Linked DNA regions of Pseudovibrio sp. M1P-2-3. The protein of the gene in region 1 interacts with the protein of each later gene in a pairwise test. Links are inferred from orthologs where the notes say so. Each region holds a gene or a part of one and is shown on either strand. Other genes may lie near its edges.

What was found.
Region 2: the proteins of hflC (region 1) and ftsH interact in binary tests that used the Escherichia coli proteins (3 or more experiments, as listed by UniProt). The link is inferred for Pseudovibrio sp. M1P-2-3 from one-to-one orthologs.

Annotation. Positions count from the first base shown.
Region 1 is NZ_JARRCW010000001.1:884,910-900,743, forward strand. What follows is about bases 7,014-10,013. They hold hflC (protease modulator HflC), read left to right. Parts: upstream 7,014-8,069; coding sequence 8,070-8,957; downstream 8,958-10,013. Other genes in these bases: hflK (FtsH protease activity modulator HflK), read left to right, coding at 7,014-8,070; P6574_RS04115 (DUF2065 domain-containing protein), read left to right, coding at 8,954-9,145; P6574_RS04120 (DegQ family serine endoprotease), read left to right, coding at 9,305-10,013. In the rest of the region: P6574_RS04060 (DUF4169 family protein), read right to left, coding at 1-206; P6574_RS04065 (SspB family protein), read right to left, coding at 257-856; P6574_RS04075 (thymidylate synthase), read left to right, coding at 1,499-2,293; P6574_RS04080 (3-deoxy-manno-octulosonate cytidylyltransferase), read left to right, coding at 2,314-3,138; P6574_RS04085 (histidine phosphatase family protein), read left to right, coding at 3,135-3,746; P6574_RS04090 (dihydrofolate reductase), read left to right, coding at 3,807-4,319; P6574_RS04095 (hypothetical protein), read right to left, coding at 4,316-5,185; P6574_RS04100 (phytanoyl-CoA dioxygenase family protein), read right to left, coding at 5,340-6,374; more of hflK, read left to right, coding at 6,889-7,013; more of P6574_RS04120, read left to right, coding at 10,014-10,786; phosphoserine phosphatase SerB, read right to left, coding at 10,839-11,729; tRNA (adenosine(37)-N6)-dimethylallyltransferase MiaA, read left to right, coding at 11,713-12,699; P6574_RS04135 (2-isopropylmalate synthase), read right to left, coding at 12,851-14,407; P6574_RS04140 (hypothetical protein), read left to right, coding at 15,101-15,834.
Region 2 is NZ_JARRCW010000001.1:598,542-614,368, reverse strand. What follows is about bases 8,354-11,346. They hold ftsH (ATP-dependent zinc metalloprotease FtsH), read right to left. Parts: upstream 10,812-11,346; coding sequence 8,895-10,811; downstream 8,354-8,894. Other genes in these bases: tilS (tRNA lysidine(34) synthetase TilS), read right to left, coding at 11,076-11,346; glmM (phosphoglucosamine mutase), read right to left, coding at 8,354-8,635. Also shown: P6574_RS02925 (glutamate synthase-related protein), read left to right, coding at 1-3,029; P6574_RS02920 (diflavin oxidoreductase), read left to right, coding at 3,084-4,835; P6574_RS02915 (IS110 family RNA-guided transposase), read left to right, coding at 5,221-6,156; P6574_RS02910 (outer membrane protein), read right to left, coding at 6,326-7,111; more of glmM, read right to left, coding at 7,286-8,353; more of tilS, read right to left, coding at 11,347-12,398; tol-pal system protein YbgF, read right to left, coding at 12,370-13,200; peptidoglycan-associated lipoprotein Pal, read right to left, coding at 13,419-13,904; Tol-Pal system beta propeller repeat protein TolB, read right to left, coding at 14,044-15,321; P6574_RS02875 (cell envelope integrity protein TolA), read right to left, coding at 15,435-15,827. UniProt on the Escherichia coli protein: Acts as a processive, ATP-dependent zinc metallopeptidase for both cytoplasmic and membrane proteins. Plays a role in the quality control of integral membrane proteins.

The DNA.
Region 1 (15,834 bases):
TGTTGTTCGGAAGTTTTCGTAGGTACGGCTTTTTCCAGCCGGTGCCCGTTCAAAGCCTGAAAGGCTTTTTCATTCGCTTTTGACGTGACGTTTTCCTGAATTTTGGAGCGGCCGAAGCGAATACGGTTTTCTTGAGCTTGTTGTTCTTTGTTGGCGCGTTTACGCTCTTTCCTGAACTTTCTAAGGTTAAGTACCTGAGCCGTCAAAACAAACCCTCCAAACAACAAGTGCCCCAAAATAGGGGCACTGCTTCAAGTTAATTTTTCTTACGGAAGGCATCAAGGGAGACAACATGAGCTCCCTCGTTATTTTGTGGAGGCTCGTTGTCCTCACTGCGCTGTGGGGCGGCTCCTTCGGGGATGGGCTCCCCAAGTTCTGCGTCCTGAGATGTTTCGTTCGCAGCATCTGCATTGGAAGAAACTTCCTGTAAGTGACGCTCCTGAATGCTTGGCTGTTCAGCATCTTTTGCGCGAAACTCTTCGGGCAGGTCTTCCCCAGTCTTGCCCGGCTCAAACTCAAGAGCGAACTGGACAGACGGGTCAAAGAAACCTTTGATGGCCGAGAACGGGATATAGAGTTTTTCTGGAACACCGCCGAAGGAAAGACCCACTTCGAAGGCATGTTCTCCCACTTGCAGATCCCAAAACTGGTGCTGCATGACAACCGTCATTTCCTGAGGATAGCGTTCCCTCAAACGATTGGAAATCTTCACACCCGGGGCAGTGGTTTCAAAGGCGATATAGAAGTGGTGTTCGCCGGGAAGACCCGAACGTAGCACTTCATTGAGAATCTTCCGGACTGCACCGCGCAGGGCGTCCTGAATAATTATATCGTAGCGGATCAGATCTTCTGCCATCGGTGGCTACGCTCATCCTTTTGCGTTTCTACAGCCTGCCCAACTATACCGTAAAGGCAAATAAAAGCCTGCACAAATTAAAAAGTGCCATAATCTGTAACATTATGGAAGCGCAGGCGCAAAATTCAGTGAAGGCTTCTGTTGCCAGGTGCCTCCGAACCCCGCCTAAAGGTGCTAACCAAAAGGACTTAGCGGACTACCGGTACTGCATTACGCAGCAACAGCGTTGTCCATAGCGTAGTTGTCATTTGCAACTATCATAATGGCCCGATGTCGGTGGTACCATGCCGAGCAAAAGTAAAGCCTTTACGCCCTCGTCGATCCTATTTCGCCCCCGCCAAAACCCGCATTCCTTACTGCGGGCTTTGGTGGAGGCGCCGGGTACCGCCCCCGGGTCCGAATGGTTTATTGCGCTCACAATTTATTGCCGTAGCCAGCAAGCTGGCAAACGGGAATATAGGTGCAGTGCCCCTTAAAGGGAAGGGGGTAGCTGAAGTGTTTTGCCAGTTGTTGACAAAATGGATAAGAAGAAATCAAAGACGCGCTCTTTGTGGCATTTTGCCGAGCAACTGTATAAGCCAGTGGAAACGGTTATTTTAGATTGCTTGGCAAAAGACCAAGGCGTTTTGGGAAGGACATTCAATGCAGCAATATCTTGAACTTATGCAACGTGTGTTGGATGAGGGGGCTGTTAAGGAAGATAGAACAGGAACGGGAACCCGCTCTGTGTTTGGTCACCAGATGCGCTTTGATCTTTCCAAAGGCTTCCCCATGGTGACAACCAAGAAACTGCACCTAAAGTCTATCATCCATGAGCTTCTGTGGTTTTTGAGTGGTTCGACTAATATTGCGTATTTAAAAGAGAACGGCGTACGGATCTGGGATGAGTGGGCGGATGAAAACGGAGATCTGGGGCCGGTCTATGGCTACCAGTGGCGCTCATGGCCTACGCCTGAAGGTGGTAGCATTGATCAGATTACAAACCTGATCAATCAAATAAAGACCAATCCAGATAGCCGCCGCCTGATAGTTTCCGCGTGGAATCCTGCCCTTGTGGATGAAATGGCGCTGCCTCCCTGCCATAGCCTCTTTCAGTTTTATGTGGCCGAGGGCAAACTCTCCTGTCAGCTTTATCAACGCTCTGCTGATATCTTTTTGGGTGTCCCGTTCAATATCGCATCCTATGCCTTGCTCACCATGATGGTGGCACAGGTCTGCGATCTGGAACCCGGCGAGTTTATTCACACATTCGGGGATGCCCACTTGTACAGCAATCATCTGGAGCAGGCCCGTCTACAACTTTCCAGAGCTAAGCGTGCTCTGCCGACCTTGAAAATTAATCGGGATGTGAAAGATATTTTCGCGTTTAAATTTGAAGACTTCACCTTAGAAAATTACGATCCGCATCCGCATATTAAAGCGGTCGTGGCTGTTTGAATAAAAAGGTATTGAACAAAATGCGTGCTTTAATTTCAGTGCCCGCCAGAATTGGCTCAACCCGTTTCCCTAAAAAGCCTCTTCACTCCATTGCCGGAAAGACTCTGTTGGAGCGCTGTGTGCAGATTGCGAAAGTTGCTGCCAAGCAAACCGGCGCTGATTATGTGGTGGCTGTGGACCATGAGGACGTGGCACGGCACTGCGATGAAATCGGTGCCCCATGGGTGATGACAGACCCTAGCTTGCCCTCGGGAACCGACCGTGCTTTGGCTGCGAGAGCTCAAACGGGAGAAAACTACGAGTTTGTTTTAAACCTGCAAGGGGATGCGCCGTTCACCCCGCCAGCTCATGTATCAAAACTCATAGAAGCTGCCCGGCAGAATCAGAGTGCCCATGTATTCACACCTGTGATCCAGCTGGATTGGGAAGCGCTGGACCAGTTGCGTGAGCACAAGAAAAGCCACCCTTATTCCGGCACCACTTGTGTACGTGATATCAACGAGATGGCCCAGTGGTTTTCCAAGACTATTCTCCCGGCTATTCGCGGAGAAGATAAGCTGCGCTTGCAAAGCAACCTTTCTCCAGTGCTGCGTCATATTGGACTTTATGGATACCGGATTGATGCATTAAAACGCTTTACCAGTTTGCCTGTGGGGCACTATGAAAAATTGGAGGGCCTTGAGCAGCTACGCTTTCTGGAAAACGGAATGCGCATTCATGCAGTTCTGGTGGAGCGCCCCGAGCTTTCAATGTCGGGTGTAGACACTCCCGCTGATGCCGAACTTGCAGAAGAGTTAATCGCGAAACACGGCGACCCTGCAGATAAACTGGAGAAGCTTTTATGATCCGTATATTTGTTTGTCGCCACGGCAATACCTTCGATAAAGGAGACGTTGTCACACGGGTTGGAGGCCGGACGGATCTTCCGCTCAGCACCTCAGGGCAAGAGCAGGGGCGGGCTTTGGGAGAACACTTCCAAGCAAAGGGAGTTCGCTTCGACCGCGTGTTCTGCTCCCCCTTGCAGCGTACCAAGCAAACAGCTGGACTGGCTCTGGCCGGGCAGGATGAGGAGATAGAGTTCAAGGTTCTGCCGTTTTTGGTGGAAGTTGACTATGGGCCCGATGAGAACAAGCCGGAAGAAGAAGTTGTCGCCCGCATTGGCGAAGAGGCTTTGAAGGCATGGGAAGAGCAGGGCATTCCCCCTGAAGGCTGGCATGTGGACCCACCAGCAGTAATCGGGCGCTGGCAGGAGTTCTTTGCCGGTGCCGCTAAAAAGTACAAGGATGAAACTATTCTGCTTGTAACCAGCAACGGGATTGCCCGTTTCGCCTTACAGGCACTTTCCGAGGGAGCTGGAAACAACGCCCTTAAGCTGAAGACAGGTGCCTATGGAATTTTTGAGGTTTCTGAAAGCGGTGAAGTGTCGTTGAATGGGTGGAATATTCGCCCCTAAGAGATATCGCCCCTTTGGGGGCGGCTACTCCATTGTGTTTAAAGGTTCGGGAGCCGGGAAATGGTGAAAATTTCGATGATTTCTGCGGTGGCAGAAAACGGTATTATTGGTGCAGGTAATGATATGCCGTGGCATATTTCTACTGACCTGAAGTTTTTTAAGAAAACAACCATGGGAAAGCCCATTGTTATGGGCCGCAGGACATTTCAATCCATAGGGAAACCACTGCCGGGCCGAACGAATATTGTCATTACGCGCGATTCTACGTTCCAGCCTGAAGGCGTTGTCACGGCGTCTGGTCTGGATGAAGGGCTTGATGTGGCCAAGGCCAAGGCGCAGGAAACCGGCGTTAATGAAATCATGATTATGGGCGGTGGGCAGGTTTATAATATGGCCATGCCCCATGCCACAAAACTCTACATCACGCGGGTACATGCAAAGCCAGAGGGCGATACGTTATTTCCCGATATAGATAATAGCGATTGGCAACTGAGTGAAACACTGCCTTTCCAAAGAGGTGAGAAAGATAGTGCGGATACCTCACTGGAGATCTATGAGAGACGGGTAACCTAAACCGCCTCTTGTATAAGAGTAGGGCTTTGCAGCAGGACTGGAGAAAGTGGCGGATTGGCCACTTGCTCCAACAGGTTCTTGGCCTGCACTTCAAAGGGGATAGCAGAAAAGCGGCGGAAGAAGCGATCTGTTTGGATCATGAATAAATTATTGCACACTTGCCCGGGTCCAAGTGCATTCCATCCATAAAAGCCAAAGGGGTCTATCAAGACTAAAGTGTTGGGCTTGAGCGTCAGCGTATGCGGCTGTAGACTGGAAAGCTCCCTCAAGTCTTCGGGGGTTACATTTGGGGTGGTTCTCATCCCTTCCTGTAGCTCGGCATATCGCCTTTGCTCCCACACCATTCGTTTCTCGGTAATTCTATGGGATTGGGGAATATAGGAAAACAGTGAAGTCTCGTTTCTACTGCCGCAGGTGACCCAGCATACGACATCAGGCATTTGTTCAATGGAATGGACGTTTTCCGTGGGAGCCCTTTGGGGTTTTCTAGAAACAAATAGCGGAGCGAGAGACTTTCCAGCCCCTGTTAATGAACGGAGTAACAGTTCTAGATCATATTCAACAGTAGCGGCGTGGGTAAAAGGCATTAATTTCAAATCTGCGGGCGAGATCGGGATTGCTTCCACTTGTCCCATCCACCCGCTTTCCTGAAAAGTCGCCTGTTTTTTATCAAAGAATTCAACGGCTATTTGGTGAAGTTGTTTTTGAGGGAGAAATGCCTCCTGAATATAGTACCCGTGTTCGCAAAAGTGCTTTCGGGCTTTTTTGTTTAGCCCTATTGAAAGCGTCTGTTGTTGCCTGTCCTGAAGTTTTTTGTGATTTGAAAGCCATTTTGAAACTTCGGCCCAGCCCTTCATTTGACGCATTTTTCACCAAGCTCCCCCTGAGACTCACTCAGTAAAACATGAAAGAAAGCACAAGGGCTCCTCTCGATTGCGGGAGATGAAAATTCCTTTAAGAATTCTAGTAGGAGAAATGTGCTGCAGGTAAAAAGGGGAGGCAAGTGCCGGATAACTCCTGTCAAAATACCGCTGGGCTGTTTACATAGCGCTTGCCCGTGTTTCTCCATATTGTCCGCTTGCCAAAATTTTTTTCCAGAAAGTCCGAATAGGCCAAAAAGAGCTCCAGTTCTCTGCCTTTGACGCCAGGAAGCGATTTGAGGTCAAAGCCACACCACGGCAAGAAGGGGTTGCGGCGCATATGGGCATGAAGTTCTATTCGTTTGGTCGGTTGGGGGCTTGGCACTCTGCCGTGAAATCCAAAGGTATCAGCTATAACCAGAGTATTGGCTTTAACGGGAAAAGACTGGGCAGCGCTATATCCCATCTGGTCAAGCTCTTTATGGGTCGCACGGAACGACCCATGGGCATGATGGTTTCGCTTGTCACGGCAGGCGTTAATACTGTTTTGATATTCCCATTCAAGACGCTTGTCATTGATGCGGTGAGAGCCCGGAGCATAGGAGAAGGGGCCTTCCTCCTCGTTAACATCATGCAAAAAGAGCCAGGCTTTGGCAGTGCTATGAAACGTGTCGGCATGTAATTTTGTTTGAGGGTCTGCCCCTCCTTGCGCAGGGTCCACCAGTACTGTCTGGATAAAAAAGATGGGTTGCCCCCCACAGGCAGCGGTGTACCGAATGAGATTGAGAAGTCCTTTATTTTCTATTGAACTTTTTAATGTAGGCCGCTGTTCAATGACCTGTTGTGTAATTGGCGTCATTCGCGTTGCTGTTTGTCCCTGCCGCATTTGCCGGGTTTTCATGGGAGAGCGATAGATCTCGTTCCGCAAAGCTTTGAAATCCGCAGGGGAGAGATAGTTTTCAATTTTTATGAAGCCATTTTGATCAATATCGGAAACCTGATCAGGCGTTAAATACTTCGCAAGGCGCCGACGCCGAGATTCGGCAAGCCCTGCTGCGAGCTTTAATCTTGCCCTGTGAAGGCCCCACCGATTGAGACGTTCATTGCCTATAATCGGGTTCTTTTTGAAGGATTTGGCTGGGCCTGCGACTTCCAGAGCCCAAAGCGGGGTTTTTAAATAATCCAAGGGAACCATGGGTGTGCCTTCCTCAGAATGCTGGTTGCCAGAGGCTTTGGAGTTTAAGGCGGGGTACTAGGAAGAAACTCCACGGAAAATGGGAGGTCGTTAGTGATTCTTGGATAATAAAGGGGTAAATTTGAGAGGCATTCCTTTGAAAGAAATGGGGGAAATCCCGAGAGTACCTTTCATATCTAGTGGTTCTTTTTCTCAGGTGGCGGAACATTTGGAGAACTGGTTATATCTACTTTATGGACATCAAACTTGTAAGTTCTTGGTTTTCTCCTGAAAACCATGGAAGTTTCGGTACATTGACTACTTGAACTGGTGATTAATTTACCTAAATCCTTTAGGACTAAGAGACACTGTGGGCTTGTGGGGAATAAACGCCCTTTATTCTTAGGACTGGAGAAGGGTTCTATTTACGATTTTGGGGCATTGCCTATACCTTTAATCAAGTCATAATTGACACAGTGAACGAATAATTTTTTAGGCCGGGTGTCCGGCATATTACCGAGTAAGGGACTTCTTTATGCCTTGGAGCAATCAAAGTGGAGGTGGCGGCAACGGCGGCCCCTGGGGGAACTCTGGTGGCGGTGGCGGCAACAGCGGCGGCCCATGGGGCGGCGGCGGCGGCGGCCCGCAGCGAGGCGGCGGTGGCAATACACCTCCTGATTTTGAAGACCTCCTTAAGCGCGGCCAAGAGCACCTAAAGAGCGTTATGCCCGGCGGCGGCGGCGGCGGCATGGGCTTTAAAGGCATTTTGCTTGCAGTCTTCATTGCTGTAGTCATTTGGTTGGCAACTGGTATCTACCGTGTTGAAACAAACGAGGTTGGTGTTGCCTTGGTTTTCGGTAAGGTCGAAGGTCATACCTCCCCTGGTTTGAATTATAACTGGCCGTACCCAGTTGGCGAAGTTTACACTCCAGCAGTTACGCGTGTTCGCGAAGTCAGCATCGGCATGGCAGAGTTTGTTCGTGGCAGCTCTGTAAATCAGCGCGATGTGCCGGAAGAAAGCTTGATGCTGACCGGAGATGAAAACATTGTGGACGTGGACTTCAAGGTTCAGTGGCTCATACAAAATACCCCAACGGGTGTTTCCGAGTATCTGTTCAATATCCAAAATCCAGAAGCGACAGTAAAAGCTGTTGCAGAAAGCTCCATGCGGGAAGTAGTCGGGAATTCCCGAATCGATTCCATCCTTACCGAGAATAAAAAAGCTGTTCAGGACGCAGTTCTCAAATTGATGCAGTCCACATTGGACTCTTACAAGGCTGGTATTGAGATCACTGAAGTTCAGATGCAAAAGGTTGATCCTCCATCACAGGTTATTGAAGCATTCCGTGATGTTCAGGCCGCACGTGCTGATCAGGAGCGTATCCAGAACGAAGCGCAAGCTTATGCCAACCGTATTGTGCCAGAAGCCCGCGGTAATGCTGCACGTATCAGTGAAGCGGCGCAGGCTTACCGTGATCAGACCGTCGCAGAAGCCAATGGTCAGGCGCAGCGCTTTACAAAGATCTATGATGAATATGCCAAGGCTCCTGACGTAACCCGGCAACGTCTCTATCTGGAAACTATGGAAAAGGTTCTGGGTAAGAACAATAAAATAATTATTGACGGAGATATCTCCGGGTCCGGTGTGTTGCCTTACCTTCCGCTTGATCAACTCAATAAAACATCCTCAGCGCGAACTGTAGGAGGGAACAACTAATGCGGAACGGCTTTATCGGAATTCTTATCGCAATTGTTGTGCTGGTTGGTTACTGGTCGACATTTATAGTGAACCCGGCGCAGCAGGCCTTGATCTTCCAGTTTGGTGAAGTGACTGGGATGGAGAATAAGCCTGGTTTGAAATTCAAGTATCCTTGGCAAAACGTTGTTTACTTGGACAAACGGATTTTGAACTTGAATATGCCGGTATTTGAGCCGGTTTCTTCTGACAAGAAACGACTTTTGGTTGATGCGTTTGCACGCTATCGCATTTCTGATCCAGTGAAGTTTTACCAGTCCGTGAACAATGTGGATGAAGGATCTCGCAGACTGTCCACATTCTTGCAATCGGCCTTGCGAGACCAGATTGGTAAGGCGACGTTTACTCAGGTTGTTCGTGATGAACGTTCTGATCTCATGGAATCCACTCGTAAAGAAGTTGAGAACAGAGCGAAGGCTATCGGCGTGGACGTGATCGATGTGAAAATCCGTCGTGCAGATCTGCCGGAAACCAACTCTCAAGCAATCTATGCGCGGATGCAGACTGAGCGTCAGCGTGAAGCAACTGAAATCAGAGCGCAAGGTGAAGAGCAGGCAAGGCGTATTCGCTCAAGAGCTGATCGTGATGCAACCGTGATCGTTGCGAATGCCCAAAGGGATGCGGACATCATTCGCGGTGATGGGGATGCTGAGCGGAACAGTATTTTTGCCGAAGCCTATGGAAAAGATAAAGAGTTCTTCGAATTCTATCGCTCCATGCAAGCTTATGAAGAATCGATGAAATCCGGTGATACGTCCATGGTTCTTTCACCAGACTCCGAGTTCTTCAGATACTTCAAGAATGCCGGAGGAGCAGTGCCTGCCAAAGCGCCCGCAACCGCGCAATGAATGATCTGATCGTTGCGCTTGGGCTTGTTCTAGTTATTGAGGGGATCCTTTATTCATTGGCTCCCTCACAGCTGAAAGAGTTCATGCGCAAGGCTCAGGACATACCAGACCAGACTTTGAGGGTCGGCGGGATCATCGCTCTAACTCTTGGGTTTTTGATAGTATGGTTCGCACGAGGCGGGTTTTGAGGAGGGACGTTCCCCTTGAGCTTTGCTAGTGTCAGGATAGGCTGCTTGGCGGGTCTATTCTCTAGTTGAATAGATACCCGCGCTTTCAATGAAGGTGCGGGTATTTTTATTATAGAAACGCCCAGTCGCGTTTGCTGCTAAATGTGGAGATGGGGCCCAATGGCTATACCCGGTATCCGGCATCTGCCGGCCAGATTTAATTATCGTTTTGTTTTGGCGTCATTATTTACGCTCTGCTTCGTGGTGAGCGGCGCTACGTTCTCACGAGCTGCGGGGCCGGACTCTGTCGCCGATCTGGCTGAACAGCTTGGGGATGCAGTTGTAAATATTTCAACTGCGCAACAGGTATCGGCGCAGCGATCCGTTCCCATGCCACAGGTTCCGGATGGGTCTCCTTTTCAGGAGTTTTTCGAGGAATTTTTCAATAAGCAAGAAGGGGAGAGCGGTCGCCCCAAGCGTGTGCAGTCTTTAGGATCCGGATTTGTCATCGACGGTGAAGAAGGTATCATCATTACCAATAACCATGTAATTGAAGGGGCCGATGAAATCACGGTAAACTTCAATGATGGCAGCAAGCTGATTGCTAAGCTGATTGGCCTTGATGAAAAAACTGATATAGCAGTTCTCAAGGTAGAACCCTCAAAGCCCTTGAAAGATGTCAGGTTCGGTAATTCAGATGTGCTGCGTGTTGGCGATTGGGTAATGGCAATCGGTAATCCCTTCGGCTTGGGCGGAACTGTAACCGTTGGAATTGTTTCTGCACGTAATCGGGACATTAATTCAGGTCCCTATGACAATTACATCCAGACAGATGCCTCCATTAACCGTGGTAATTCAGGTGGGCCTTTGTTCAATATGGAAGGGGAGGTTGTTGGCATTAACACCGCGATCTTCTCTCCATCGGGCGGTTCCATCGGGATTGGTTTTGCAATCCCCGCCGCATCGGCTTCAAAAGTTATTGGCCAGCTGCGTGAGTTTGGTGAGACCCGTAGAGGTTGGCTGGGTGTGCGCATTCAGGAAGTGACGGATGAGATTGCCGAGGGACTTGGCATGGAAAAAGCCAGAGGTGCCTTGGTTGCCGGAGTAACTGAGGATGGTCCCGCAAAGGGGGCAGGAATCCAGCCCGGTGATGTTATTGTGACATTTAATGGAAAACTTGTTCCACAAATGCGAGACCTCCCGCGCATGGTTGCCGATACGGAAATCGGAAATGATGTGCCCGTCCAGATTTTGAGGAAAGGTGAGGAGCTGACTGTTGCCGTGACGCTTGGCAGGCTGGAAGAACCCACGGAGCTGGCGGAAAAAGCAGTAACTGAAGATTCTAAGAAGTCAGAAGAGCCTCAGTTTGAAATTCTTGGAATGTCTCTTGCCAAGGTCGATGGAGAGCGCCGCGAAAAATACGCACTTACCGAAAAGGTAGAGGGTGTTGTCGTGACTGATGTTGATCCGGGTAGCCCGTCAGATGACAAAAGGATCATTCCCGGCGATGTGATTGTTGAAGTAGCACAGGAAGCGGTGACTTCGCCAGAGGATGTTGTGCAACAAATCGGCCACTTGAAAGAGCAGGGACGCCGTTCAGCCCTTTTGCTGCTTTCCAATGGCGATGGCGAACTGCGCTTTATAGCGGTTCGTATCGAATAGCTTATAACGTTTGGAGGCGGGTTGATGGCCAGTTGCCCGCCACTCTACGCTTTTACCTAATAAATTCTTCGTATTTGTAACCTTGGATATACAGCAGGCTTGTCAGATCTCCGTTATCAACTCTGGCATCAGCAGCAGCTGCCACCTTTGGTTTGGCGTGATAGGCAACGCCTAGTCCGGAAATAGCAATCATTGCCAGATCGTTTGCACCGTCGCCAACAGCAAGCGTTTCATCTTTGGATAGACCTTTTTCTTTCATAAGCTGCTCAAGTCGCTCCTGTTTGGCTAACTGGCCCAATATCGGCAGTTGTACTTGCCCTGTTAGCTCGCCGGCCTCCTCAATAAGAGTATTTGCACGATTTTCATCAAAGCCCACCTGCTTGGCAATTTCTCTTGTGAAAACCGTAAAGCCGCCGGAGACAAGAGCTGTGTAGGCCCCGTTTGCCTTCATCGTTGCGATCAGCTCTTTTGCACCTGAATTTAAGGATATCCGGTTTTCCAGAGTCTGCGCGATGACAGAAGTTTTTAATTTCTTGAGCAGCTGCACCCGTTCCTTCAAAGCGGGCTCAAAGTCGATTTCACCGCGCATTGCCCGCTCTGTAATGTCCGCTACTTTGTCTTTGAGGCCGACTTCTGCCGCCAGCTCATCAATACATTCCTGACCAATCATGGTTGAATCCATATCGGCGATCAGAAGTTTCTTTTTTCTTCCCGCAACAGGTTGTAGGAATACATCTACCGCAGCGCCCTTAAGGACATCTCGTAGTTTGTCCTCCAGCCCTTCAATAGGGGTTGAAACGGGAAGTATGAAATCGTAGGCAAAGCCTTCTCTTAAAACCTCTTGGGTTGATTGATTTGGCAAAGCCTTCCGGACTGACAAGATAGTCTCTTCAGAGATTGCGGGAAGGGTTGGATTGGAAACGAGCGTGACAACAAAAGACATAGGAAGCTCTCAGCAACAAAAGAAACAAAGCAGGTTTAACAGACCTGAGGCTGTGTTGATAGCTGGACCAACGGCCAGCGGCAAGACCGCACTGGCGATTGAGCTTTCAAAAATGCTGGGTGCGCGCATCGTAAATGCAGATTCTATGCAAATTTACAGGGACCTTCATATACTGTCTGCGCGCCCTTCCCGCGAGGAAGAAGCGCAGGCACCTCACGTTCTGTTTGGTCATGTTCCCTCCCATGAAGCCTATAGTGTGATGCGATGGCTTTCTGATTTTGAAGTAGAGTTGGAGGCTGCGCGAAAGGAAGAGGTACCTTTGATTGTGGTTGGGGGGACAGGCCTTTACTTCAAAGCGTTGCTGGAAGGTATTTCTCTGATGCCGGAAATTTCGCAGGACATTCGACAATACTGGCGCGAAGAAAGCTGCCACAAAACCGCTGAATATCTTCATTCAATTTTGAGGGAAAAAGATCCTGTTGTGGCGGCGCGGCTGAAAGAAGGTGATACTCAGCGCATTGTCAGGGCATTGGAAGTGATTGAAGGTACTGGGAAATCCTTGTCATATTGGCAGCAAAATCGCAGCACGCCTCTGCTGGGAAGTTCCGACCACGTTTCAGTGGTTCTGGCGCCGGAACGTAAGGCTTTGCATGAACGTATTCATAGAAGGTTTGAGTTGATGATGGAGGCGGGGGCAGAACAAGAGGCTGTTGCTTTGACGTCTCAAGGACTTGATCCCAGCCTTACTGTCATGAAGGCTATTGGGGTGAAACAGTTGAGCCTTGCAGCAGCTGGTGAGGTTTTACGGGATGCGGCCATTGAGAGGTCGAAAACTGAAACGAGACAATATGCCAAACGACAGATGACGTTTTTCAATGGCCAACTGCCCATGTGGCCGCAACTCGACCCGTTGAATGCGGCTGATAGAGAAGCTTGCATAGACACCCTAGGGAAAGCGTTTGCCAAGTAGTAAGGGGTAAACCTTTTGACACCCCTTAAAAAGCTTCTATTAATTTAGCTAGGGCAGCGAGACGTTTTATTGAAACAGCTCGCTGCTTTAACCTATTGTTTAGGTACGTATCTTTAACCGAAAACTAGTGTCCACTTTTCGGCTATACGCTTTAGCTAGCGAGCACATCTTCCACGTTGACTTGCCGCTGCCGACGCAGTTGTAAGCGGTTGAGCGCGGAAACATAGGCTCTGGCGGACGCAACCAAGGTATCGGTATCAGCGCCTTTACCTGTAGCGATTTTGTTACCGTCTTCAAGCCGCACCGAAACTTCTGCCTGTGCATCTGTACCCTCTGTCACCGCATGCACCTGATAGAGCTGCAAAGTAGCGTCATGGGGCCAAATGGCTTTGATGGCGTTGAATGTTGCGTCAACAGGCCCATCCCCATTGGCTTCGCGGGTTTCATGGCGGCCATTGACATCCATGGTTAAAATAGCCTTCTGCGGGCCGCCAGTACCAGCGATAACGGTCAATGCGATCACTTTGACGGTCTCACCCTGTACAGTGATTTCGTCTTCGACCAAAGCTTGAATGTCTTCATCGTATACATTCTTCTTGCGGTCGGCCAGCTCTTTGAAACGGCGGAAGGCCTCCTGAAAGGCGTTGTCACCCAGCTCATATCCCAGTTCTGTGAGCTTGTCTTTGAATGCGTGGCGACCCGAGTGCTTGCCCATAACAAGTGAGGTGGCACGCACTCCCACATCTTCGGGGCGCATGATCTCGTAGGTCTCAGCATTTTTTAGCATTCCGTCCTGATGGATCCCACTTTCGTGCGCGAATGCATTTTTACCGACAATCGCCTTGTTATATTGCACAGGGAATGAGGAAACGGCGGATACAAGTTTGGAAGCCCGTGTCATATACTTGGGGTCGACCTCGCATGTATACGGCAGGACATCGGATCGTGTGCGTATGGCCATGACCACTTCTTCGAGAGCCGCATTGCCTGCACGTTCGCCAAGCCCGTTGACTGTGCACTCAATCTGCCGCGCCCCGCCATCAACTCCGGCCAAAGAGTTCGCCACAGCAAGGCCCAGATCGTTATGGCAATGAACGGAGAATACGGCTTTGTCCGCATTCGGCACGTTGTTGCGAATGTTCTCGAACATAGCCTTGTATTCATGCGGTACAGCATAACCGACCGTATCTGGCAGGTTGATTGTTGTTGCCCCAGCCTCAATTGCAGCTTCTACGCAGCGATAAAGATATTCAATAGGCGTGCGGGTTGCATCCATTGCGGACCACTCAACGTCATCAATTAGGTTTCTGGCCTGGGTAACGGTTTTTCTAACGATCTCCAGCACGTCCTCTTGGGATTTATTCATTTGGTGTTCCAGATGAATGGGAGATGTGGAGACGAACGTGTGAATGCGGCCCCTGCGTGCAAAGCCAACAGCCTCGCCAGCGCGGTCAATATCGGCGGGAATTGCGCGGGCCAGACCCGCTATAACGGCGTTTTTAGAACGGCGGGCAATCTCACTCACGGCCTCAAAATCGCCGTTGGAGGCAATTGGGAAGCCTGCTTCGATAATATTGACACCCATAGTGTCCAGAATTTCGGCCACTTGCAGCTTTTCTTCCAGTGTCATGGAAGCGCCGGGAGACTGTTCTCCATCACGCAAGGTGGTGTCGAAGATAACGACTCTGTCTGTTGCAGATGTGGTCATGTAATGAGGTCCTTCAGTTGCCCCCCACTTCATCACACTTGGTTTTCAAGGGGCTTTTACTTTTTCCAGATGGTTCAAGATCCCCTAAGAGCCCGCTCGGATACGGAGCAGCCGACGCTCAGGGGCATCTAAGTAGAAGGAGATCAAGAATACGAGTTAGGCCGCCGCACAAATAGGCGTCGCTGGAAAAATTCAGATTGTCGCAGGAGGCGATCATCTGCTCACTCTAGCCTTTTCTCAAGTTACACTTTTATCACAGTATAAGGCATAGACCTATAAAGCGTAAAGAATGTAAGTAATCAAATTATTTCCAAATGCCTATCTCAAATGAAATTAAATGGCAAGGGGATTTGATAAAATGGTCAAAGATTACTTTTTGAGAAGGTGACTTGTTATTTGTGGAAAGGGGGCAATATCGTAATATCAAAAGGTGCGAGGCTTGATTGCTCTGCAAATAAGATGGCGAAATCTCAATGACTTATTTTTAAGATTTGTAACGTGCTATTATTAATATTTAGCTCAAGGTGAGTACTATATATAATATATATTTAAAGTTGTATTTGTGACAGCTTCGCGCAAGGTTTGGTGGTTCATACTCGTATCATTGCTTTCTTCCGCTACGCTATGAGGGCGTGGTTCCTTTTTCCTTTAAGCTCTATGATGGAGTAGCAGGGGCAAGAGATTTGTTTACCAATGCCTACGATCAATTCCAGTCTTTTACAAAATCATGCCATAGAGCTGCTGCAAAGTTTTCAAGTCAGTAAAATTCCAAATATCTCTCCTAACCAGGGTGAGAACAAAACTGCCATAGAGAAAATTAATGAGATCATTACCGGGCAAACGGATAAGACAGTGGCAACAGCTAGAGCCCGAATTGCTGAAGCTCATTTGGAGGCCTCGAAATCTGAGTTAGAAAATAACTCAGATGCTCCCTTTGGGCTCTCCGTCGGGGGAGTTTATTATGAAAAGGTCGCCGATATGAGCGAGGGAGTGCAGATCAACGCCTATATAGCAGCTAAACAAGTGGAGCGTTACCTCCGCGAAGAATATATATCTTCTGGAGCTGTCGATAACCCGTACACCACCTGGGACTTTCTTTATGACCAACAAGGCACGGATCAAACGTATTGGCGTTTTGGGGGGGAAGTTGATGCGGATTCTGATTTATCCGCCTACGTTGCTTCACAATACTTCCAAAATCACTTGGGAGAAGTCTTGACCGAAGATGTAATTGGTACGGATGGTAGATCTGGAGTCTTTTCATATAAGGAATATGACTTTGTCCCTGTCTTTCAAGAGTTTTCTCGCGTGATGGTGATAACCTCTCAAATTGAATATTATTTTCAAGAGACGTACGGCTTAAACAGTCTTGAGTATCTTACTCTTTCAGAAAACCTAGTTGAGGACCGGGCGGAAATTCTCACAGA
Region 2 (15,827 bases), 290 kb from region 1 along the record:
TCAAACACGAGGACGACATTGACGAGGAGAACCTGCGTCTTCTCCCAGTCTCCCGTCTGGATGATGCCTTTGGCACAGGTGCAGAAGCTTACCGTACGACCAGCTTTGAGCGCCGCACTCCAGAACAGATTGACGAAGCCTGCGTTACAGAAAGCTATCGCAAATTCTCCCATGATGTGGAGCAGGAGCGCGCGAAACGCCCCGCTGCCCTTCGTGATGTGCTTGGGTTCCCAGCCAATGTGAACTGGACTTTGAGTACACAAGAATTTGAAGAAGAGCTGTTCGCTCATGATCTGGTAGGGAACTCCAGCTTCCTCGTTCAAGGACTAAACTGCGAGAAAAAAGAGGACGGTGGATTTAAGCTCTCCCTTTGCAAAAAGTCCAAGATCGACCGTACAGATGCTCTGGCAGAAGCATTGGCAGGTAAGTTTGGCGATGAAATCAAGCTGGATAAGAGCGTACAGGGCGAACTAATCGTATATGCTCAAGGGCAAGCCAAGTACTACTTCGACAACCTAAAGCCAATTTCCAGCGGTGTGGACCTGAACGAAGTTCAGCCTGCAAGCGAGATTACATCTACTCTTGCTTCCGGTGCTATGTCCCACGGTGCGCTGGTATCACCTGCCCACGAGGCTGTTGCACACGGCACCAATATGGTTGGTGGTTTCTCCAACTCAGGTGAAGGCGGCGAACACTACACCCGTTACGGCACCATTCGTTCCAGCCGTATCAAGCAGATCGCCTCTGGCCGCTTTGGCGTGTGGACTGGATACCTTGCCGATCCGACGCTGGAAGAGCTGGAAATTAAAATCGCACAGGGTGCAAAGCCCGGTGAAGGTGGCCAGCTGCCAGCTGCAAAGGTAAACGTGGAAATTGCTGCCGCCCGCGGTGGTACACCGGGTGTGGAGCTGGTTAGCCCTCCGCCGCACCACGACACATACTCCATTGAGGACCTTGCACAGCTTATCCACGATGCAAAAGCTGCTCGTGTTCGCGTTATCGTAAAACTTGTGTCCTCTGAAGGTATTGGCACTATCGCCGTTGGTGTGGCCAAAGCTGGCGCGGATGTTATCAACATTGCCGGTAACACAGGCGGCACGGGCGCCGCGGCTGTAACCAGCTTGAAGAACACTGGCCGCGCCGCAGAAATCGGCCTTGCAGAAGTGCACCAAGCACTTTGCGTTAACGGTCTTCGTGACAAAGTCATCCTGCGCTGTTCCGGTGCACACCAGACAGCAACTGATGTTATAAAATCTGCGCTTCTGGGTGGTGACAGCTTCGAGTTTGGTACAACCGCGCTTATGATGCTGAAGTGCGTTATGGCGAAAAACTGTAACGTAAAATGTCCTGCTGGTCTGACCACAAACGCTGAAGTGTTTGATGGTGACCCGCGTGCATTGGCCCAATACCTCATCAACATTGCCCATGAAGTCCGAGAGATCCTTGGCCGCCTAGGCTTAAAGTCTTTGCGCGAAGCCCGTGGCCGTTCTGATTACCTGCATCTGATTGACCATGAACGGACAATCGGTCAGCTGGATCTACGCCAGATGCTCACCTATGTTGAAGAAGTGACAGTAGATAAACCAGTCTATCTGGAAGCTAATTTCGAGCATGATGATAGGCTGCTTGCTAAATTCCGTCAGCTCGTATTGCAGCGCCAGCAAGAAAAGGCTGTTCTGTGTAAAGACATTAAGCTGAACAACCGCAATAAGACTGTAGGTGGTCAGCTGGCAATCGATATTGAGCGCACGCTGCAGTACGAACTTTCGGAAAAACAGGTCGCTTGCCTGCCGATGGTTTACACTGATGACCGCGGTCGCCGTTTAATGCGCCCTGAATCCCTTACTATCAACACAAGCGGCTCTGCAGGCCAGAGTTATGCAGCGTTCTCCAACTCCGGTATGGTATTCCACCACACAGGGACCTGTAATGACGGTGTTGGTAAGAGTGCATCCGGTGGTAACATTGCTATCCATTCTCCAGGTGGTGGTAAGACGGAAAACGTATTGATCGGCAACTTTGCCCTATTCGGAGCAACTGGCTCCAGCCTCTATGTTGAAGGCGGTGCGGGTGATCGTTTCGCGGTTCGTAACTCTGGAGCGAGCGCTATTGTTGAAGGCGTGGGTGACTTCTGCTGTGAGTATATGACCAACGGCGCTGTACTGAACCTTGGAGTATTCGGTAAGGGCTTTGGTAACGGCATGTCCGGCGGAGTTGCCTACCAGTATGATCCAGAGCGTAAACTGCAGAGCCTCTACAGTGCAGATTCTGTAAAGCTGAATGATCTTGATGCGGATACGGAGCGTGCTGCGATCCACCGTCTTGCAGTAAAGGCTCTGTTGGAGCGTCACCTGCGGTTCACTGGTTCCAAGAAGGCGCAAGCCATTTTGGATAACTGGGGTGATGAGATCAAGAACTTCCGCTTCCTCACACCTCTGGCTCTGGAAACCTACCAGAACTACGAGGCAATTTTGAAAAGCTCCACTCGCAAGGAGCTTTTGGAAGAACTGGCAGGTGCACTGGTTGCCCACCAGACACGTAAGTTCAAGGTGGCTTATCGTGATGGCAAGCCAATCGCGGGTGGAGCTGTGCCTGTCGCAGGTGAAACCGACAGCGGGTTGATGTACACACTCATCAACAACTACGCGGTTTTGCAAACAGCAGAGCAGGTTGTACGATCACGCTACAAGAATGACCCCACTCTTTCCGCGGAAAAGCTCAACGACGGTGTGCGCAAGCTTATCCTCACTGAAGATTTCTCCTTGAACCAGAAGCTTTCTGGAGTTGCCCGCAAGGCGTTGGAAACCTTCTCTGACCACGATCTCGCAGTGATGATTTCCGACAAGCGAATGAAGGACTACAAGACAGCCCTTGCAAACCGGAATGTTCGCCTGATGGATAACATCGGCACGCATGGTTGGATCATCCTTCAAGATCGCCTCAATACCAAGGCTATGGGCGAGATACCGGACTTCGAAGAGTTGTTCGCACGCGCCAGCAGTCTGGAGATGGTGAAACTGGCCTCGTAACGGGGCCACCTTTCACCTCAACAACTGGATGGACGCAGCAAACGGATCAACACTATGAACATTTCTTTTATGCCTGAAAATGCCCCGTTCTCGACTGAGCAAAAACACTGGCTCAGTGGGTTTTACGCCGGCCTTCGTACTCAGATCGCCCAAAGCGCCAATGCCACTGAGGGTGAAGCGCTTATGCCTGTGCACGTGTTTTACGGCACACAGACAGGTAACTCCGAAGCCGTGGCCGAAGACCTATGTGCAAGCCTTAGCGAAATTGGCGTTTCACCTCAACTTGGTTCCCTCGATGACATCGAATTGGAAGATTTTGCCAAGCTGGAGCAGGTTTTGATTGTCATCTCTACCTACGGGGAAGGGGAGATGCCTGATAATGCTCAGATCTTCTGGGAGGCACTGGCCTCTAGCAGCACACCGCGTATGGAACAGATGCGCTTTGCCGTTCTGGCGCTGGGTGACACGGGCTATGATGGTTTTTGTGAAGCAGGAAAACAGCTGGACCTGCGTCTTGAGCAGCTAGGAGCAAAACGCCTGCACTCACGCAAGGACTGTGATGTAGACTATGAGGACGCTGCCGAAGAATGGACTTCTGGCGTTCTGGAAAAAGTAGGAGAGCTGAAAGGTTCCAGCACATCTACCGTCGCAGCTTCTGGCGCTAAGCCCACAAAAAAGGCTGAGAAATCCAAATGGAACCGGAAGAATCCGTTTAACGCTCCTGTAAGTGTAAACCGCCTTCTTTCCGGTGACGGTTCCCAGAAGGAAATCCGCCACTACGAGTTTGATCTATCTAAAGATGGACCAAAGTACGAAGCCGGTGATGCACTGGGTGTTATTCCTATAAACGATCCCGCTCTGGTTGGAGCATGGGCGGGCCGCCTTGGTGTTTCCTTGGAAGCCGAAGTCCCCGGTTACGATGCTGCATTGGGTGATGTGCTTTTGAAGCAGCTGGAAATTTCTACCCCTTCAAGCGACTTGGTGAAGTATGTTGCGGCACGGGCGGATGATGAGCATCTGACACACATTGTGGAACACGGCGACAAAGATGCAATGGAAGCGTTTTTGTGGTCCAAAGATGCGCTTGATCTGTTTAATCTTTATCCGCAGATCACTCCAAGCCTTGAAGACATGATGAAGTTGTTCAAGCCACTTCAGCACCGCGCATACTCCATCTCGTCAAGCTCCAAAATGCATCAAGACAGCGTGCACCTGACAATTGCCACTGTGCGCTATGACAGCCATGGGCGCAAGCATGGCGGTGTGGCCTCCAGCTTCCTTGCTGATCGTATCGCAGCTGATGGTACATCCAAGGTATTCGTCTCTCCGAATAAGGCCTTCCGGGTTCCAACGGACAATGATGTGCCAATGATCATGGTTGGCCCGGGTACAGGTATCGCACCATTCCGCGCTTTCCTGCAGGAACGTGAAGCCATTGGTGCAAAAGGTCAGAACTGGCTTCTCTTTGGTGACCAGCATGCGGCTTGCGATTACATCTACAAAGATGAAATTGAAGCCATGCAATCCTCTGGTATTCTAAACTGTCTGGATCTGGCTTTCTCCCGCGATCAGGCAGAGAAGATCTACGTTCAGACCCGCATGCTGGAGCAGAGTAAGGGCCTTTACGCTGCTCTGGAGGAAGGTGGCCACTTCTACGTATGTGGTGATGCAAGCCGCATGGCAAAAGACGTAGATCGTGCCCTGCATGAAGTGATCGCCCAAGAAGGTGGAATGAACAGCGAAGCGGCAAACGCATATGTAACCCGCCTGAAAAAAGAAAAGCGCTATCTGCGCGATGTCTATTAAGGCTCGTTACCCCGCCTAAAACGACAACCGGCAAAGAGAACTGAGTTTTACTCGATTCCTTTGCCGACTTTACTCTCAGCTCTAGAGTACATCGCGTTCATTCGCATTCACGCTGTGCACTCTAACTTATTTATTTTGAGCGCGTTCCGTTTGATTGAACCCAATCAAACGGAACGCGCTTGTCTTATGCTTTTTAGTGTCTTCTGCGAATATAGGCCAATGGCCACCGTATTGAGTCGGGAGGGCAGTGGCGGTGGTCGGATCGGGACGCGCTAGGTCACAAGGGACCGTTTTAGAGTATGATCGGCCACCGTCTTCGCAACAGGCCTGAACGGATACGCAGCAGCCCAAAGCTCTGCACGACAAGCATAGGATACTTGCGAAGATGTCTGAGGTTACCATTGGTGTCGATATTTCGAAAGACCATCTTGATGTGTACTGCCTGCCGGATGAGCAGAGCAAGCAGTTTACCAATACAGCTGCAGGGTACAGACAGTTAAAAAGCTGGCTGAAAGGCCTGCCTGTCGCTCGAATTATTTTTGAACCCACAGGTTCTTATCACGGCGCTTTTGAGTTGGCATTGTCGGGTTCCTATCCTCTGAGCAAAGTTAACCCATGGCAAGCACGCCGGTTTGCACAGGCCAAAGGCAAGAGGGCGAAGACGGACCGGATTGATGCGCGCCTGCTGGCCCAAATGGGGCAGGATTTCCAGTTGGAACCAGACAAGCCAGTCGATGCAAGCCTATGTCATCTCAAAGAGATACGCGTTGCACGTCAAGCTCTTGTAAAAGAAGCCACGCAACTGGAGAACCGGTTGAAAACACAACGGGTGAACCTGGTTCGCAAACAGACACAGCAACGCCTGAAACTCGTGCGAAAGCAATTGGAGGCCCTTAACGCCGAAACTCAAAAGCAAATTGAGCAGAGCCCTCAAAGGGCGCGGGCAGCAAAGATTTTACACTCTATTCCCGGGCTGGGACAGGTCGCCGTCGCGGCGCTGGTGATTGAAATGCCAGAGCTTGGACAATTATCCCGTAAACAGGCCGCTGCTCTGGCGGGGCTGGCCCCCATGACCCGCCAGTCAGGACGCTGGCGGGGCGCTGCTTTTATTCAAGCAGGGCGCAAGCCGGTACGCGATGCACTCTACATGCCTGCCGTTGTTGCCAGCCGTTATAATCCAGACCTGAAAGCCAAATACAACCAGATGCGAGCGGCTGGTAAGCCTCCCAAAATCGCCATAATAGCTCTCATGCGTAAGCTAATCGAACTGGCAAACGCTCTCATAAAAGCGGACCGGCAATGGCAACCAAAAACGGCTTGACCAAGACGGATACTCTAAAGCGCACGTCGTCTGATTGGCGCAAATCAAACGACAAACAATCGCTAAATAGAGTAGTTAGAGCGCGGAGTGTGAATGTTAATGAGCGCGAGGTGATCTGGGCACATTATTGAGGATCCAGACTTCGGCCAAACTTCAACCAGATACAGTTCTAGTATGTCGTTACTAAAGGCTGCGATGCATAGTTTTGGGAAGTCTCATTAAAGCTATAGCGTAAGCCAACCCGAAACTCATGGGCCTGTAAATCCTTGTATTCGATCCGAGCGGTCTCACCCGCAGTAATCTTTTTGGTACGCCCATCACCGATATTTAGGTAGCGATAGCCCGCATCTAATGTCCATTTAGGCGAAAGTTCATAACCTGCACCTGCCATCAGAGCCCAAGATAGATTCCACTTTCCTGCCCCTTTGTAGTGCCCTCTGTTCCCGTCTGCATTCACATACCGAACACCTCTTGAACGCACATAAGACCCCCCTACACCTGCCCCGACATAAGGCGTGAGACCGTTAAAATTGCCGAGCTCTGCATAAGCATTCCACAGAACAGTCCATACATCCAGCTTAGCGGTTTCAACAGAGCTTCCACCTACGCAAGGAAGAAAGCACTCTGCCTCTCCTGAGAACCTGGAGGGCCACTCATAGTCCAATGTTATATCAGTTCGAAAATTCTCATTGAAGCGATATCCGAGACCAACGCCGTTGAAACCTGTTGGGTCTTGCTCTTCCTTAAAAAAAGCACGTTGACCAAAAGAGGCCCTTGGAGCTTTATAGATTTTGTATCCAACATCTCCCCTAAGGTACCAGCCCGAGACCTTGGCAGGCTCGATAACCGGTGTTGGCAGTGGAGACATAGTCTCCGGAAGGTCCGCAGCAAGAGCACTATTGTGCATGAGCCCTATTATCGAAATTGATGCAAATAAACCCACCAGTAATTTCATAGTTATTTCCTCAATAACCACCTAAACTACCTATGGATATTTCAGTGTAATTGTTACTTAGATGTTAATTATAGATAAATATTTACTAATATCGATCTCTAGGGAAAGAAAGAAGGGAAATACACCAAGCCTAACAGGCTTATACCTAAGGCTATTTCCCTTCAGGGAAGTCTCTTAAGACTGCGCTGCTGTATTTATTGCGTCAACGATATCGTTCACCACCTGATGCAGTTTTGCTTCATTATCGGCTTCACCCATTACGCGAATCAACGGTTCTGTACCAGATTTTCGAATAACCAAACGACCCGACCCCTGCAATGATTGCTCGCCCGCTTCAATCGCTGCTTTAACATGATTGCTCTCTAAAGGAGCTCCTCCATTGAAGCGAATATTCTTAAGGATTTGAGGGACAGGATCAAATTTCCGGCAGACTTCAGAAACCGGCTTATTGTGCTTTTTCACACACGCAAGAAGTTGGAGAGCTGCGACAAGACCATCTCCTGTTGTCGCGTAATCAGACAAGACAATATGTCCGGATTGCTCACCACCCAAGTTGATCCCATGTTGGCGCATATGTTCAACAACATATCTGTCACCAACTTTAGTCCGTGCTAAGGAGAGGCCCAAGCCCTCCATATGCCGCTCAAGCCCAAGGTTCGACATTACCGTTGCAACTATCCCCGGAGCAGATAGACGGCCATCCTCATGCCAAGACTGGGCTATAACAGCCATCAACTGATCGCCATCAACAACCTGACCATTTTCATCTACAATGATGACCCGGTCAGCATCTCCATCCAAAGCGATACCGATATCTGCTCTGACTTCGTGTACTTTTCGTTTCAACGCGTCCGGTGCTGTAGAGCCAACACCCTTATTAATATTGAAGCCATTAGGCTCTACACCAATTGGAAAGACTTCGGCTCCCATTTCCCAAAGGACTTCAGGGGCAACCTTATAGGCAGCACCATTTGCGCAATCGATAGCAACACGAAAACCCTCAAGAGAGATATTGCGCGGCAGCGTTCTTTTCGCAAATTCCATATACCGGTCACGCATACCATCAATCCGTTTTGCCCTGCCAAGTTCATTGGCTGAAGACAAAAGAGGACCAAGGTCACTATCTACGAGACGTTCAATTTCAAGCTCGACTTCATCGGATAACTTAAACCCATCAGGACCAAAAAACTTAATCCCGTTGTCTTCAAACGGGTTATGTGAAGCGGAGATCATTACACCAAGGTCAGCCCGCAGAGACCGTGTCAACATAGCAACGGCTGGGGTTGGCATAGGACCGAGTACAAATACATCAAGTCCAACAGCCGTAAACCCCGCAACAAGCGCATTCTCGATCATGTAACCAGACAACCGAGTATCTTTACCTATAACGACGCGGTGACGGTACTTGCCGCGCCGAAAAACCACCCCTGCAGCCATTCCAACTTTAAGGGCGATCTCAGGCGTAATTGGCCACTGGTTCGCAGTACCACGGATTCCATCGGTACCAAAGTAAGTGCGCGACATGAATGCTCCTTATTATTTCGTTTAGCGCCTTTCGCCAGACTTTCGATTCAAAGCGAAGCACACATCCTTACCTACCAACTCAATGGACAATCATATCTCTATATTGCTGGAGAGGTTCTTTAAAACCTGAAATGTGATTGAAAAAGGCGTAAAACGTTCACTTATTATTTCTTTATTTAACGAGAACCCAAGACCAGAAAAGAGAACGCCCAAGCTTATGCTCGGGCGTTCTCCAATTACCATCCCTTCAGGTTAAAGCTTACCCTTGGGGTTGCGGTGTCATTGAGCCATCGGTTTCACCACCTCGTTTGGCCCCGGCGGTCGGAATGCCGGAACCACGGCTTGGAGGCAGATCATCACCGGTATCTCGAACTGGTGGTTCCCCTTCAAGGAGCTTACTGATCTCATCACCCGACAAGGTTTCATACTCCAGAAGACCTTGTGCAATGGTGTGAAGCTGGTCTTCGTGTTCTTTGAGAACGGAAACCGCAGTCTCATATCCTTGATTGACGAAAGTCTTGACTTCCGCATCCACTGTTCGTTGGGTTTCGTCGGACACATTCTGGTTTTTAGCGACCGAATGGCCAAGGAAGACTTCCTCCTGATTTTCACCATATAGGAGTGGGCCCAGCTCGTCGGACATACCGTATTGTGTCGCCATTGCACGAGCGAGCTTAGTTGCCATCTGGATATCTCCGGATGCACCAGAAGTCACCTTCTCGTAGCCAAAAATCATTTCCTCAGCTACACGCCCGCCCATTGCCACGGCCAGATCTGCCTTACATTTTGCTCTTGTCAAAGAGACTTGGTCTTTCTCCGGCAACCGCATGACCATACCCAACGCACGGCCGCGTGGGATAATCGTGGCTTTGTGGATAGGGTCGGAAGCTGGCATATGAAGAGCGACTAAAGCATGACCAGCTTCATGATAGGCTGTCAGCTTCTTTTCCTCTTCAGTCATAACCAGAGTACGCCGTTCAGCACCCATCATCACCTTGTCTTTGGCGTCCTCAAACTCACCCATTGTGACCAAGCGTTTGGAGCGACGAGCTGCAAGAAGAGCCGCCTCGTTCACAAGGTTCATCAAATCGGCCCCAGAAAATCCGGGTGTACCACGGGCCAGAGTGCGAACGTCTACATCCGGGGCAAGAGGCACTTTACGCATATGCACCTTCAAGATCTTCTCGCGGCCAGTTACATCTGGGTTTGGAACAACAATCTGACGGTCAAAGCGTCCAGGACGGAGTAGTGCAGGATCAAGCACATCAGGACGGTTGGTCGCGGCGATAATAATCACGCCTTCGTTTGCCTCAAACCCGTCCATTTCAACCAGCAGCTGGTTCAAAGTCTGCTCACGCTCGTCATTACCACCACCAAGGCCCGCACCTCTGTGACGTCCGACGGCATCAATTTCATCGATAAAGATGATACAAGGTGAGTTCTTCTTAGCTTGCTCAAACATGTCACGGACACGTGAAGCACCAACACCCACGAACATTTCAACAAAATCAGAGCCTGAAATTGTAAAAAACGGAACATTGGCTTCTCCAGCAACCGCACGAGCCGTCAAGGTTTTACCCGTACCTGGAGGACCAACCAACAGAACGCCACGTGGAATACGACCACCTAAACGCTGGAATTTTTGTGGGTCTCGCAGAAACTCCACGATTTCCTGAAGATCTTCCTTCGCCTCATCAATGCCTGCCACATCTTCAAATGTGACTTTGCCTTGCGTCTCGCTCAAAAGCTTTGCTTTGGACTTACCAAAGCCCATAGCCTTACCGCCAGACCCCTGCATCTGTCGCATGACAAATATCCAGATACCCAAAATGAGTAGCATCGGGAACCAAGAGATCAAAGCACCAATCAATGAAAAGTTCTCAGAGGGAGGCTCTGCATTGATAAGAACGCCCTTTGAGCGTAGCAACTCAATATATTGAGCATTATCAGGAGCGTAGGTTTGGAACGATCCGCCACTAGAATATTTCCCTGAAATATCCTGCTGCTGAATTGTCACTTGACTAACATCACCCTGCTCAGCTTGATTCAGAAACTGAGAAAACGGAATCTCGTTACTAATCGTTCTTGAAGTCGGATTCTGGAAGAGTTGGAACAGCGCTATCAGCAATAGGCCAATGATCACCCAGAGGGCGAAGTTCCGGAAATTTGCGTTCATTTCGATCCCTTTACCGCGTCGGTGCGGCGATCTTCGCGTTTATGCCATTATTAACAAACATCATAGGCGTTTTTGCCCGTTTTGCCAAGGTCAAGTCAAGATTGGCACAGTTCGCTCTATTTTTCCTTAAACTGATACTTTAGGGAAATGACTAAAGAGTCATTTCCTAAATATCTGGCAGGGTCTATTCGCATTATAGACGAGCTCGCCTCACTCAAAACTGTTTAACATGCTGAAGAGCCAAGTTCATTCGAAGAAGGAATATTATAGTTTATCCCGAAGCAATCGAAGCTGCACCGCAGTTTCATGATGATTGCCTCCCTCCTCGTCGGCCGGTTCAGTTTTTCTCATTGTTGGCATGTAGGACCCCCCATCTGGAAAAACAATAAGAGGCGCTGTAAGAAAAACTGCTTTTGGCCAATTTTCAGGAGGCTCAAAACTAAAGTGCTTAAAGCCCCCCTCCCCTAAAGGCCTAAGAACCGCGCCCTCCGCATCATTCTTAGTTTTATATTCGAAACGATTGTCCCAAATGCCAGTCTCACTTCCGTTCAACTCAATCGGGGCAATACCTTTGCGACCGAATTCTCGAAATAAATAAAGGGAGCTTCCATGCTGAAAAAGGACAGTATCTGAGACCGTTGTAGACTTCCTGCCTTCTAAAATTGATTGATAACTGCCTTCCAAGCTACTTAAACGCGCCGTGTATTCTGCCCCACTTACAAACCTGATGGAGCGGGCCAGAAGCCTCAATACCACCTCACAAGGCAAGTCCTCGAAAACACATAGATTTAGCCGGACCACCCCTAAGGGGTGAACCTTTCCCTGACTTTTAAATGCCCGTTCAACCCACTCATCCAAAGCATTTGCTGCTCTTTCCATCGAACGGGCCGTTTCTGCAATCCGTTCCGCAGTTAGTCCAACCTTTGTGAGCTCAGGCAGAAGCTTGCGAGCCTTAATGCGTGTAAATGCTTCATTTTCATTACTAGGGTCGTCAAACCACTCGATTCCATGTTCTCTCAAGCTGGCAATAAGCCGGGATTTTGGGGTGGTAAGCAAAGGCCTTTCAACGGGAATTATCGTATCTAAGCGCCGACTGCGTATGGCAGCAAGGCCATAGACCCCGCTGCCTCTGGATAGACGCGTGAGAAAGGTTTCAGCCTGATCGTCCAGATGATGAGCCAGAGCTAATGCGTCACAATTGAGTTCATGCGCTCTGGAAAGGAGGAGTTGGAACCGGGCTGCTCTGGCTTGTGCTTGCAAGTTGGAGGGACTTTTCTTACCTATCCAATGAAGTGTCTCGTGATAGAGATCCCAATCGGCGCATAGCGCTGCAACACCTTCGGCTTCTTTTACTGCTTCCGCCCTTAAACCATGATCAACAGTGAACACAAACAGCTTGGGAGCGTTCTCTACAAGTTGTGTCCAACGGTGTAGAGCCCACATGAGGCACAAAGAATCCCCTCCACCAGAAACACCTAGAGCCAACCTGCGCATTGTAGAAAAGGCGGAAAAGAGCTTTACCAGTTCAATGTCTGATAGCGGACAATGGGGCTCAAAACTAGTTACACCGCGCACTAGCTTGCTCAATTTTCACATCTTTCAAGAGATCTTTTGGGGCATTCGGGAATTTTGTAAGGAGCTCTGAGAACGTGGCACATGCGGCCCCACTTTCACCTAGACCTTTCAATGAGATACCAAGCTTAAGTAAACTCTCCGCAGCGAACTCGCCACGAGGATAGTCCGTATAACTTTTCAGGAATGCATCTGCGGCAGAGCGGTATTGACGCTGACCATAAAGGCTTTCCCCATACCAAAACTGTGCATTTTGCGAGAGCTTATGATCTGGATACATGCCTAGGAAAGTATCAAAACCCTCCTGCGCAACCGGATAATTTCCGCTCTCCAGAACCTCATAGATCATGTTATAGTCGGCTACTGGCTCGCCTACCAACGAACTTTGGATATTACCGTTAAAATGAGCAACCGGAGCTGTTGAAGCGATAGTAGATGAGGCTCCGCTGCTCTTTGCTTGAGGGCGCTGAGCAGAAAGATCCAATGGTCCAGCGCCACTAGCCTGCTGTGAGCGATTGGCACTCGCCACTTGTTGCTGGCGCGAGGTTCTTTGACTGGAAGTCGGCGGCTTGGATGCACTGCTCTGTTTTTTCCCAGCTCCAGTTCCTTCCAGTTGCTGCAAACGATATTCAGTATCTTCTTGAGACCGGCGTAGAGTATCTTCCAAGGATCTAACTTGAAAGCTGAGCTCTTCCAGCTGACCTGTCAAAATGCGAATTTGCTCCTCTAACTGACTGATCCGTACAGCGTTATTGGAGGCTGTCTGCTTCTCACTGCCAAACAATTGCGCTGAGGCAGCGCCTGACATTAGGGCCATTAGACATACAAATCCAATTAGCCTTTTCAGTATCGCCCTTTGCGTCATCAACTTCTCCTGAACATGGAAGGCCAACCTAATATGGTTTTAGTTTAATGCTAATCAGATACTGGCGAAAGTTTGACATTCAATAGAGTTCTTCAGAGGTTTAACGAACCAAGCTCCACGAATAAAAAAGGCCCCTCACATATGAGGGGCCTTTCAATCACTAAAAAGCCCTAGCGCGCGTTGTTTACCACTGTAACGGCGCGGCGATTCTGGCTCCAGCAAGAATCATTGTCACACACCGCAATTGGACGCTCCTTGCCGTAGGAAAGTGTTTTTATGCGCGAGGTACTAACTCCTCTGGCCACCAGATAGTCACGAACAGCGGAGGCTCTACGAGCGCCAAGGGCAATGTTATATTGGCGTGTACCACGCTCGTCCGCATGCCCTTCGATTGTGACAGTGTATTTGGAATATGCTTTCAGCCACTGCGCCTGCTTATCCAGCGTTGTTCTAGCTGTTGGACTAAGGGTCGACTGGTTATTCAGAAAATACACCCTGTCCCCCACGTTAACGACAAAGTCCTGCGCGCTTCCTGCTACTACAGACCCTGCGCCCCCAGGAGCCTGCGTCCGGTTCTGTGCACACGCCGCAGCGACCATGCACACCGCAATAACGCCCATGACACGCGCCGCACGCGCAAACACTGACCTATTCATTTAAAACTCCTGATCCCTTAATCCCGAAGGGCCCACATTCAAACTATCAAAAGTAGAAACTTTATTTAGTATGGTTAAAGAAAAGTTGAAGCTTCCACAACTGGTAAACACTACAATGGAAGCTTTTCCTAGCTGCTTATCAATTCATTACCGGGGACCAAGCCGGATCCGAAGCAAAGTTTGGTGTATTAACGATCTGCTCATTATACCCTGTCAGATCAACAGTCCAAACCTGCGGACCACCTTGTCCACCCGGAGTGTCCCTGAAGAACGTCAGAACACGCCCGTTCGGAGACCATGCAGGCCCCTCGTTATGGTAACCTTCTGTTAAAATACGCTCACCTTTTCCATCGGGGCGAAGAACGCCAATCATGAAACGGCCCTGATGCACTTTTGTAAATGCAATCAAGTCACCACGCGGGGACCAGACGGGGGTGGAGTAGCTGCCTGGCCCAAAGCTGATTCTCTGCGCATTTGTACCATTTGCATTCATGACATATAGCTGTTGAGAGCCGCCACGGTCACTTTCAAAGACAATTTGGCGACCATCTGGGGAGAAGGACGGACTTGTATCAATTGCTGCGATATTTGTAAGCCGTGTTGTTTCCCTGCTGAGCAGGTCCATCACAAAAATGTTTGCATTGCTGCCCTGTTGCAAACTCATGGCCACCTTCTGACCATCAGGGGAAAAGCGGGGAGCAAAAGTCATACCGGGGTAATCCCCCAAAATCTCACGTTGCCCTGTTTCGATGTTAAACAAGTAAACCTGAGGGCTTCCCCCCACGTAGGACATATAGGTAATTTCTTGATTAACCGGAGAAAATCTCGGCGTTAGAACAAGGTTATTCCCTCTTGTCAGGTAGCGAATATTCGCCCCGTCCTGATCCATTATTGCAAGCCGCTTGCGCCGCGCATCTTTTGGACCGCTTTCATCTATGAAAACAATACGGGTGTCAAAATACCCCTTTTCACCCGTCAGGCGTTCATAAATGGCATCAGAAATTATATGGGCCAGACGACGCCAGTTATCGGGCGATGTGAAAAACTGCTGCCCAATGAGCTGCTGTCCTGCGTAGACATCCCATAGGCGAAACTCAGCTTTCAACCGCCCGTCCGGCTCCTGATAGAGGGACCCCGTTACAAGAGCCTGCGATCCAATTGTGCGCCAATCACCGAAGCGCGGCTGGGTGTTCACATTCATGCTCTGTTGGATAAATGCAGCCGGGTCAATGGGCTGGAACAGACCGGAGCGGCGCAAGTCAGCCTGAATAATTTCAGTTATATTCTTTGCAAGCTCGCTTTCCACACCCGTCCCACCAAAATCCGGCAGGGCGATGGGCATAGGTTCAACCTGTCCCTGTGTAATATCAATTTCCACAAGAGCAGCGGCAGGCTGTGCTGCAAACACAGCTCCCATTGCCAAGCCTAAAGACACCAAAGAACAGCGAACCCATTGGCCAAATCGATGTAATGGTAGATGGTCGCGTGTCAATACCTCACACATGGACCTTTGCTCCTTTGAAACTCTCATCAATACCCAAGCATTAAACGGGGATCAAAATTTAGAATGACAGTTTTCCATGCCTCATATTTTGAGGCTGGTAATGAATAGGGACTGCACCGGTAAACGGCACGAATTGCGCTTTGACTTGCAGCTCCAAATGCCGGATTGCTGTTGGAGTTCAAAATACGGGGAAGGCCTTCAACTTCCCCAGAACGCCCCATATTGAATTGCAGTTTTACAACCAGTTGTTCGGCCCCGGGCGCACCTACAGGTGGGTTCCAGCATTGAGCTACCTGAGAACGCAGAGCATCCAACTCTGATTGAGACATGTGCACATTCGTCTGACCTTGAGCAGAACCAAGAGAGGCTACTTTCTGCGATTTTTGGGCACCAGCAGCCGTGGGTGTCGTTTTATTCAG